Regions from separate parts of the Exiguobacterium sp. N4-1P genome, predicted to be linked through region 1. Evidence: riboswitches for the same ligand, from Rfam matches in the RefSeq annotation. Region 1 holds a riboswitch; the other holds the start of a gene.
The links. Region 1 has a riboswitch for lysine ahead of A0126_RS02410 (aspartate kinase). Riboswitches for the same ligand answer to the same signal wherever they lie in the genome.

Region 1 (3,428 bases):
CTACAACGGTTTGTTCCACGCACCGTTAACGAAAGGTCTGAAAGCATTCTTAAAAGCGACGCAACAAGACGTCACGGGCGAAGTACGGGTCAAACTCTACAAAGGGAATGCGACGGTCACAGGACGTCAGTCACCGGTGTCACTTTATGACGAGAAGCTTGCGACGTATACGAAAGAAGATGCGTTCGATCATGAAGCAGCGAAAGGATTCATTAAATTGCACGGTCTTGCGATTGCGACACACGCAAGTGTTCATCGGCAGGAAGGCGTGACAAAATGACGAAACTTTGGGGCGGACGGTTTACAGAAGGGGCTTCCGCTCAGGCTGAAGCGTTTGGGGCATCGATTTCATTCGACCAAAAGCTTGCGGCAGTTGATTTAGAAGGAAGTCTCGCCCATGCCAATATGTTGTATCAACAAGGTATCCTAGAAGAGACGGAATGGGAAAAAATCGAAGCGGGTCTCAAGACGTTACAAGCTTCGATTGGAACACATGTCTATTCGCTTGCTGACGAAGACATCCACATGAATCTCGAACGGTTGCTGACGGAACAAATCGGACCGGTCGCAGGGAAGTTGCATACAGCGAGAAGTCGGAATGACCAGGTTGCGACGGATTTACATTTATGGATGGAACAACATGTGGTTGATTTAATCGAAAGCCTCCGCAACTTGCAGACGGTGATTACGGAACAGGCGGATGTACACATCGAAACCGTCATGCCGGGGTATACCCACTTACAGCGGGCACAACCGATTTCACTTGCACACCATCTACTCGCGTATTTTTGGATGTTCGACCGTGACGTAGATCGTCTGACAGATAATTTGAAACGGATTCGGATTTCGCCGCTCGGTGCTGGGGCACTCGCCGGGACGACATTCCCGATTGACCGTTTCAAGTCAGCGGAACTGCTCGGATTTGAGCACGTCTATCCGAACAGCCTCGATGCTGTATCGGACCGTGACTTCGTCATTGAATATCTCGGGATTGCTTCGACGGTCATGATGCACCTCTCACGCTTTTGTGAAGAAATCATCATCTGGGCGTCGCAAGAATTTTCATTCATCGAATTGTCAGATGCATTTTCAACGGGTTCGAGCATGATGCCACAAAAGAAAAACCCGGACTTCGCTGAATTGATTCGCGGAAAAACAGGGCGTGTCTATGGAAACCTGATGGGGTTCCTGACGACGATGAAAGCATTACCGCTCGCTTACAATAAAGACATGCAAGAAGATAAAGAAGGTGTCTTCGATACGGCAGATACCGTTTTACAATCCGTTCAAATCTTTACGGGAATGCTCGAATCAGCAACGTTTAAGACAGAAGCGCTCAAGAAGGCGACAATGCAAGACTTCTCGAATGCGACGGAACTAGCAGATTATCTCGTCACAAAAGGTGTTCCTTTCCGGGAAGCGCATGAAATCGTCGGAAAAGCGGTCCTCCATTGTGTTCAGACGAATTGTTTCTTAAAAGATTTAACGCTTGAAACGTATCAAACGTTCCACTCCGTCATCGCGGAAGATGTTTATCCGCTCCTCGACCCGGTGCAAGCAGTGGCAAGAAGAGGAAGTTACGGCGGGACAGGTTTTGCTGCTGTTTCTGTACAACTCGATCAAGCGAAGAAAAAACTCACGGATTAACGGAAAAATGAAAAAATTTTAGCAAATGACTGGATTTAACAAAAAATGTTTGCTATAACTGTAACTAACAACCGACAGATAGAGGCGCGGATGACATCAGTAACATCATTTATTGAAGCGAGCATGCTGAGTGATGTGAAAGGGGAAATCCGCCGAAGTGAATGAGAAAGATGCTTCTTCTCATTTGCTGGTACAACGGTTAAGATCCGTTGTACTGCCGAAACCGATGTTTCGGAGCGCTATCTTACGTAAAAGAACGAAAGACTTTGTCTTCGTTTGTCCGATCGTGATAACGACGGGCCGTAGGAACGCTCCTACCGGCCCGTCGTTTTTTTCTGTTTCGGGACAAAGGAGATAGGATTGTGACAACTGTACTTAAATTTGGTGGTAGCTCGGTCGCGACTGTCGAACAGATTCAGTCAATTGCGAATTATTTAAAAAATCGGACAGAACAAGGTGAAAAATTAGTGGTCGTCGTCTCTGCGATGGGGAAGATGACAGACTCGCTCATCGCACAAGCGCAAGCAATCACGGATCGTCCTGAACGACGTGAACTCGATCGATTGCTCGCAATCGGCGAAGAACAAACGATTTCGTTACTCAGCATCGCCTTAAATTCCGTCGGAGTAAAAGCCTTATCACAAACAGGTGCGCAGGCAGGAATCAGCACGATGGGGGTTCATACGAAAAGTAAGATTAAACAAATTGACGGGGACTTGTTACGAAAGAAACTCGAAACCTATGATGTCGTCATCGTCGCCGGATTCCAAGGTGTCAACGAGCTTGGGGATGTTACAACACTCGGTCGTGGTGGGTCAGACACAACGGCTGTCGCCTTAGCGGCCGTCCTTGATAAGCGCTGTGAAATCTATACGGATGTCGACGGTGTCTATACGGCGGATCCGCGGATTCATCAAGCGGCACAGCCGATTCCACAAATTTCATATGATGAAATGATGGAAATGAGTGCACTGGGGTCGAAGGTAATGGAGATGCGCAGCGTCGAACTCGGGAAAAAATACGGCGTGCATATCTTTGTTGGGAAAACACTTGAATCGGAAAGAGGGACTTGGATCATGGAGGCAACAGAAACGATGGAACAAAAAGCAGTCACGAGCGTCAGTGTAACGAAAAATGTTTTGACGGTTTCAATCAAACACGTTCCACAAACCAATTCAGCAGTCGCCGACATTTTTGAATTGTTATCGAATCGCCATGTCAATATCGACATGATCAGTCAAACGACCTTTGATAGTGACGTGTTCCTCTCGTTCTCTTGTCCACTCGATGAAGAAGAGTTTCTCGAAGAGGCACTGAAAGATATCATCGATCGTTTTCCGACCGTTAAAGTCGATCGTCATAACGAGCATGCCAAGTTATCGGTCGTCGGAATCGGAATGCGTGACGCAACGGGCGTCGCATCAAAATTATTTGCGACGTTCCGTGCCGAGAACATCACGTTTTATCAAGTCACGACATCAGAAATCAGTATCTCGTATACAATCGCACAAGCAGATATCGAACGAACGGTCGCGGCGATTGCGAACGCGTTTAGCCTGTAAGGAGGAATGAACATGTACCACGTAGCAGTCATCGGTGCGACAGGCGCCGTCGGACAAAAGATGTTACAAGTCTTGAAGGAACTCGATTTTCCAGTCGGTCAACTGTCGGCGTATGCTTCAGAACGATCAGCAGGAAAAGTCGTTTCGTTTAATGGAACGGACGTGACGATTACAGCTTTATCGGAAGACATCATCCATCACGGGATCGACGTCGCATTA
Region 2 (3,428 bases), 290 kb from region 1:
AGTCGGATATAACGTTAGATTACGCTTGACGGAATTCCAGCTGTTTCGTATAAATCGTACTTTGGTTACGTCCGTGCTCTTTTGAAGCATAGAGTGCTTTATCCGCTTGTTGCAATGCTTCGAGTGATGTATGGGATCCACCCGAATGGGCAATTCCTAACGAAATCGTAATCTTCAAATCAGGTACATGTGCAGTCGGGAACAGGTTACGGGCGACTGTCGTCCGCGCTAATTCAGAGATTTTTTTCGCATCCTTCAATGATGTGTTCGGTAAAATGATCAAAAATTCTTCTCCACCGTACCGACCGACTAAATCATCCGGACGTACAATAGAGGCAAGTGTCGTTCCGAGTTGCCGCAACACATCGTCGCCGGCATCATGACCATATGTATCGTTAACGTGTTTGAAGAAATCGATATCGATCAGGATAAGTGAATATCCATCGTCATCCGATCCGACGAGTGATAGGGAGTCGTCCAGACGTCGGCGATTAGCGAGACCCGTCAAGGCGTCGGTCATCGCAAGTTTTTGCTGGTACTGGATATTTTCAAAATGTCGTCGCAGTTCGGCTAATAAGCGATAGGTGACGAGTCCGGCTAATAAATTAAAGAAAATGTACGTAACCGATACTTTGAAAAACGTTTCCCAACTGTTTGTCAGTGCATAGATAGCTGGTAACGAATAGAGAATACCGATTCCGATCATTAATTCAAAAGTCAGCAATGTATTACGTAAAAATCTGCGTGCTATGCCAATTGTCAAAATGAATAAAACCATGATGACGGAAGCGAGAATCGCTCCTTCGATTTGATCAGCAGGTGTAATTAAAAAACGCGTTCCGATAATCATGACTCCCGTGATGAAGGCACTAGGCAATCCGCCAAATAATGTGGCAATCGCGACAGGAATGATACGTAAGTCAATCCGGGCAATATCAATTTGAATGCTGTTGAACATGAGGAGTACAGCAATTGCACCAGCTACACAACCTAAAATAAGGCGTGATTCAAGCTTTGATTTTGGTGTAATTCTTGGTTGATTTCGAAAAGGTAAAAATAAAAGCGTGATCGTCGTGAATAAGAGACAAAAATTTATGATGAAGTTATTCATAATAGACAACAAATCCTCCCAACTCCCCCTGCAGTATACTTCCAATTATATACTTTGAGTATACTCGTTCTACTAACGGTATAGGAGGTCTGAATGTTTAGAATAAAAAAAGAAAAACAGAATAAAACCTCTGTCCTTCTCTTGATTTTTAATTTATTAATTGGATGAGACGACTTCTTCATCCATTGTCGCGAGGATTTTATCAAATACATGGATCATCACGTTCAGTTCCTCTTCAGACAAAGTGCCGAATCGCTCCTGAAGATATTTGCGACGGACGACTTCGAGATTCCGAAAAGCGGCCTCTCCCTCGTCAGTCAAGGCAAGGACGATTGAACGACGATCTTCCGTCGAACGTGTCCGTGTCACAAAACCGGTCTTATAAAGTTTATCTGTCAAAGCGGTGACCTGACTTGTCGCAAGTTCGAACTGTTCCGCGAGTAATGTCGGACGCTGGGGGCCGTTTTCAGATAAGCTACGTAAGATGAAGAATTCACTTCGCGTGGCAGTACCTTCAAACAGTTGATTCAACTCACGGCGCAACGTCCGGAGAATCACGCGCATTTGTTCTTCTAATCGATATGTCAATTGGTCATGTTGTTCTTGTCCCATCTGAGCAACATCCTTTCTGTACTACCTTCTACCATTTAGTGTACTAAAAATATCGGAATTTTACTATGAGCACGGTAGGATTCAAAAATATAAATTGACAAACAAGAAACATATTATGTACTATGTCGAAGTAATGAATTAGTAAATCAACTTAATTAGTTCTCACTCAACCAGTGGGATGGAGGTTGCGATTCTTATGAGTCGGGTTACGGATGTCGTCAAGCGGCAGATGAAATAGCTCAAAAGGAAGAATTGCCGAAATCGTAGACTACTTTGAAAGTCAGCGATTGGGATTAGATCAAACAGGTCTAATACTGTCATAAACCGTTTGCGGTTTATGGGGAGCTATCTTTCACGACGGTAGAATGAGACGCATCATCGATATGTTGCGTTCTCATCTTCCTCTTGGAAGGTGAGGGCGCTTTTTTACGCCCTCTCAAAAATTATAAAAAGAGAGAAGCGACAGACATGAACAATTTACAACAGCAACAACACCCCCTTGATTCCACAGCAGAAGGGCTACAACGAGGGCTTCAAGCCCGGCATATGTCGATGATTGCAATTGGCGGAGCGATTGGGACCGGTTTATTCATCGCGTCAGGTGCCTCTGTTGCAGCGGCAGGACCGGGCGGTGCGTTACTTTCTTATACAATCGTCGGATTGATGGTCTACTTCTTGATGACGAGCCTTGGGGAGATGGCCGCCTATATGCCGGTCGCAGGATCGTTCTCGACGTACGGGACGAAGTTCGTCGACCCTTCATTCGGGTTCGCCTTAGGATGGAACTACTGGTACAACTGGGCCGTCACGATTGCCGTCGAGCTCGTCGCAGCACAAATCGTCATGCATTACTGGTTCCCGAACATTCCGGGCGTCTATTTTAGCGCGCTGTTTTTACTTTTAATGATTGGATTAAATTATTTTTCGGTCAAAGGATTCGGTGAAGCCGAGTACTGGTTTGCGATGATTAAAGTCGTCACGGTCATCGTGTTTCTTGGTGTAGGAGTCGCGATGATTTTTGGTATCTTTACTTCGGAGCCACCAGCAGGCTTCAAAAACTTTGGCTTAGGTGATGCACCGTTTGTCGGAGGGATTCCAGCTGTCATCGGTATCATTCTTGTCGCAGGTTTTAGCTTTCAAGGGACGGAGCTCGTCGGAATCGCAGCAGGCGAGTCGGAAGATCCGGAAAAAAATGTCCCGAAAGCAGTTAAACAGGTGTTTTGGCGCATTTTATTATTTTATGTATTTGCGATCTTCGTCATCGGAATGTTGATTCCATACACAAGTCCGAGCCTTGTCTCAAATGATATTACGGATGTTGCCGTCAGTCCGTTCACACTCGTCTTCGAAAAAGCAGGACTCGTGTTTGCAGCAGCATTGATGAATGCGGTCATCTTGACGTCCGTCTTGTCTGCCGGGAACTCCGGGATGTATGCTTCAACCCGGATGCTCTACACACTGGCACGACAAGGTGATGCACCGAAACTATTTGCAAAAGTCTCAAAAAACGGTGTGCCGCGGAATGCGTTACTCGCGACAGGGGCGATTGGTGCGCTTTGTTTCTTGACGTCGATGTTCGGTGGACAAGTTTATCTTTGGTTACTGAATGCTTCCGGAATGACAGGATTTATCGCGTGGCTCGGGATCGCGATCAGTCATTACCGTTTCCGAAAAGGTTTCGTCGCCCAAGGGCATGCGTTACGTG

Region 2: another riboswitch for lysine. It lies ahead of A0126_RS01030 (amino acid permease); the one in region 1 lies ahead of A0126_RS02410 (aspartate kinase).

The regions. Positions count from the first base shown of each region.
Region 1 covers NZ_CP022236.1:463,211-466,638, forward strand. The annotation lists gene A0126_RS02400 (argininosuccinate synthase) at 1-280, shown strand, start outside; gene argH (argininosuccinate lyase) at 277-1,647, shown strand; lysine riboswitch at 1,719-1,897, shown strand; gene A0126_RS02410 (aspartate kinase) at 2,010-3,209, shown strand; gene A0126_RS02415 (aspartate-semialdehyde dehydrogenase) at 3,222-3,428, shown strand, end outside.
Region 2 covers NZ_CP022236.1:169,856-173,283, forward strand. The annotation lists gene A0126_RS01020 (GGDEF domain-containing protein) at 20-1,111, opposite strand; gene A0126_RS01025 (MarR family winged helix-turn-helix transcriptional regulator) at 1,268-1,723, opposite strand; lysine riboswitch at 1,895-2,079, shown strand; gene A0126_RS01030 (amino acid permease) at 2,192-3,428, shown strand, end outside.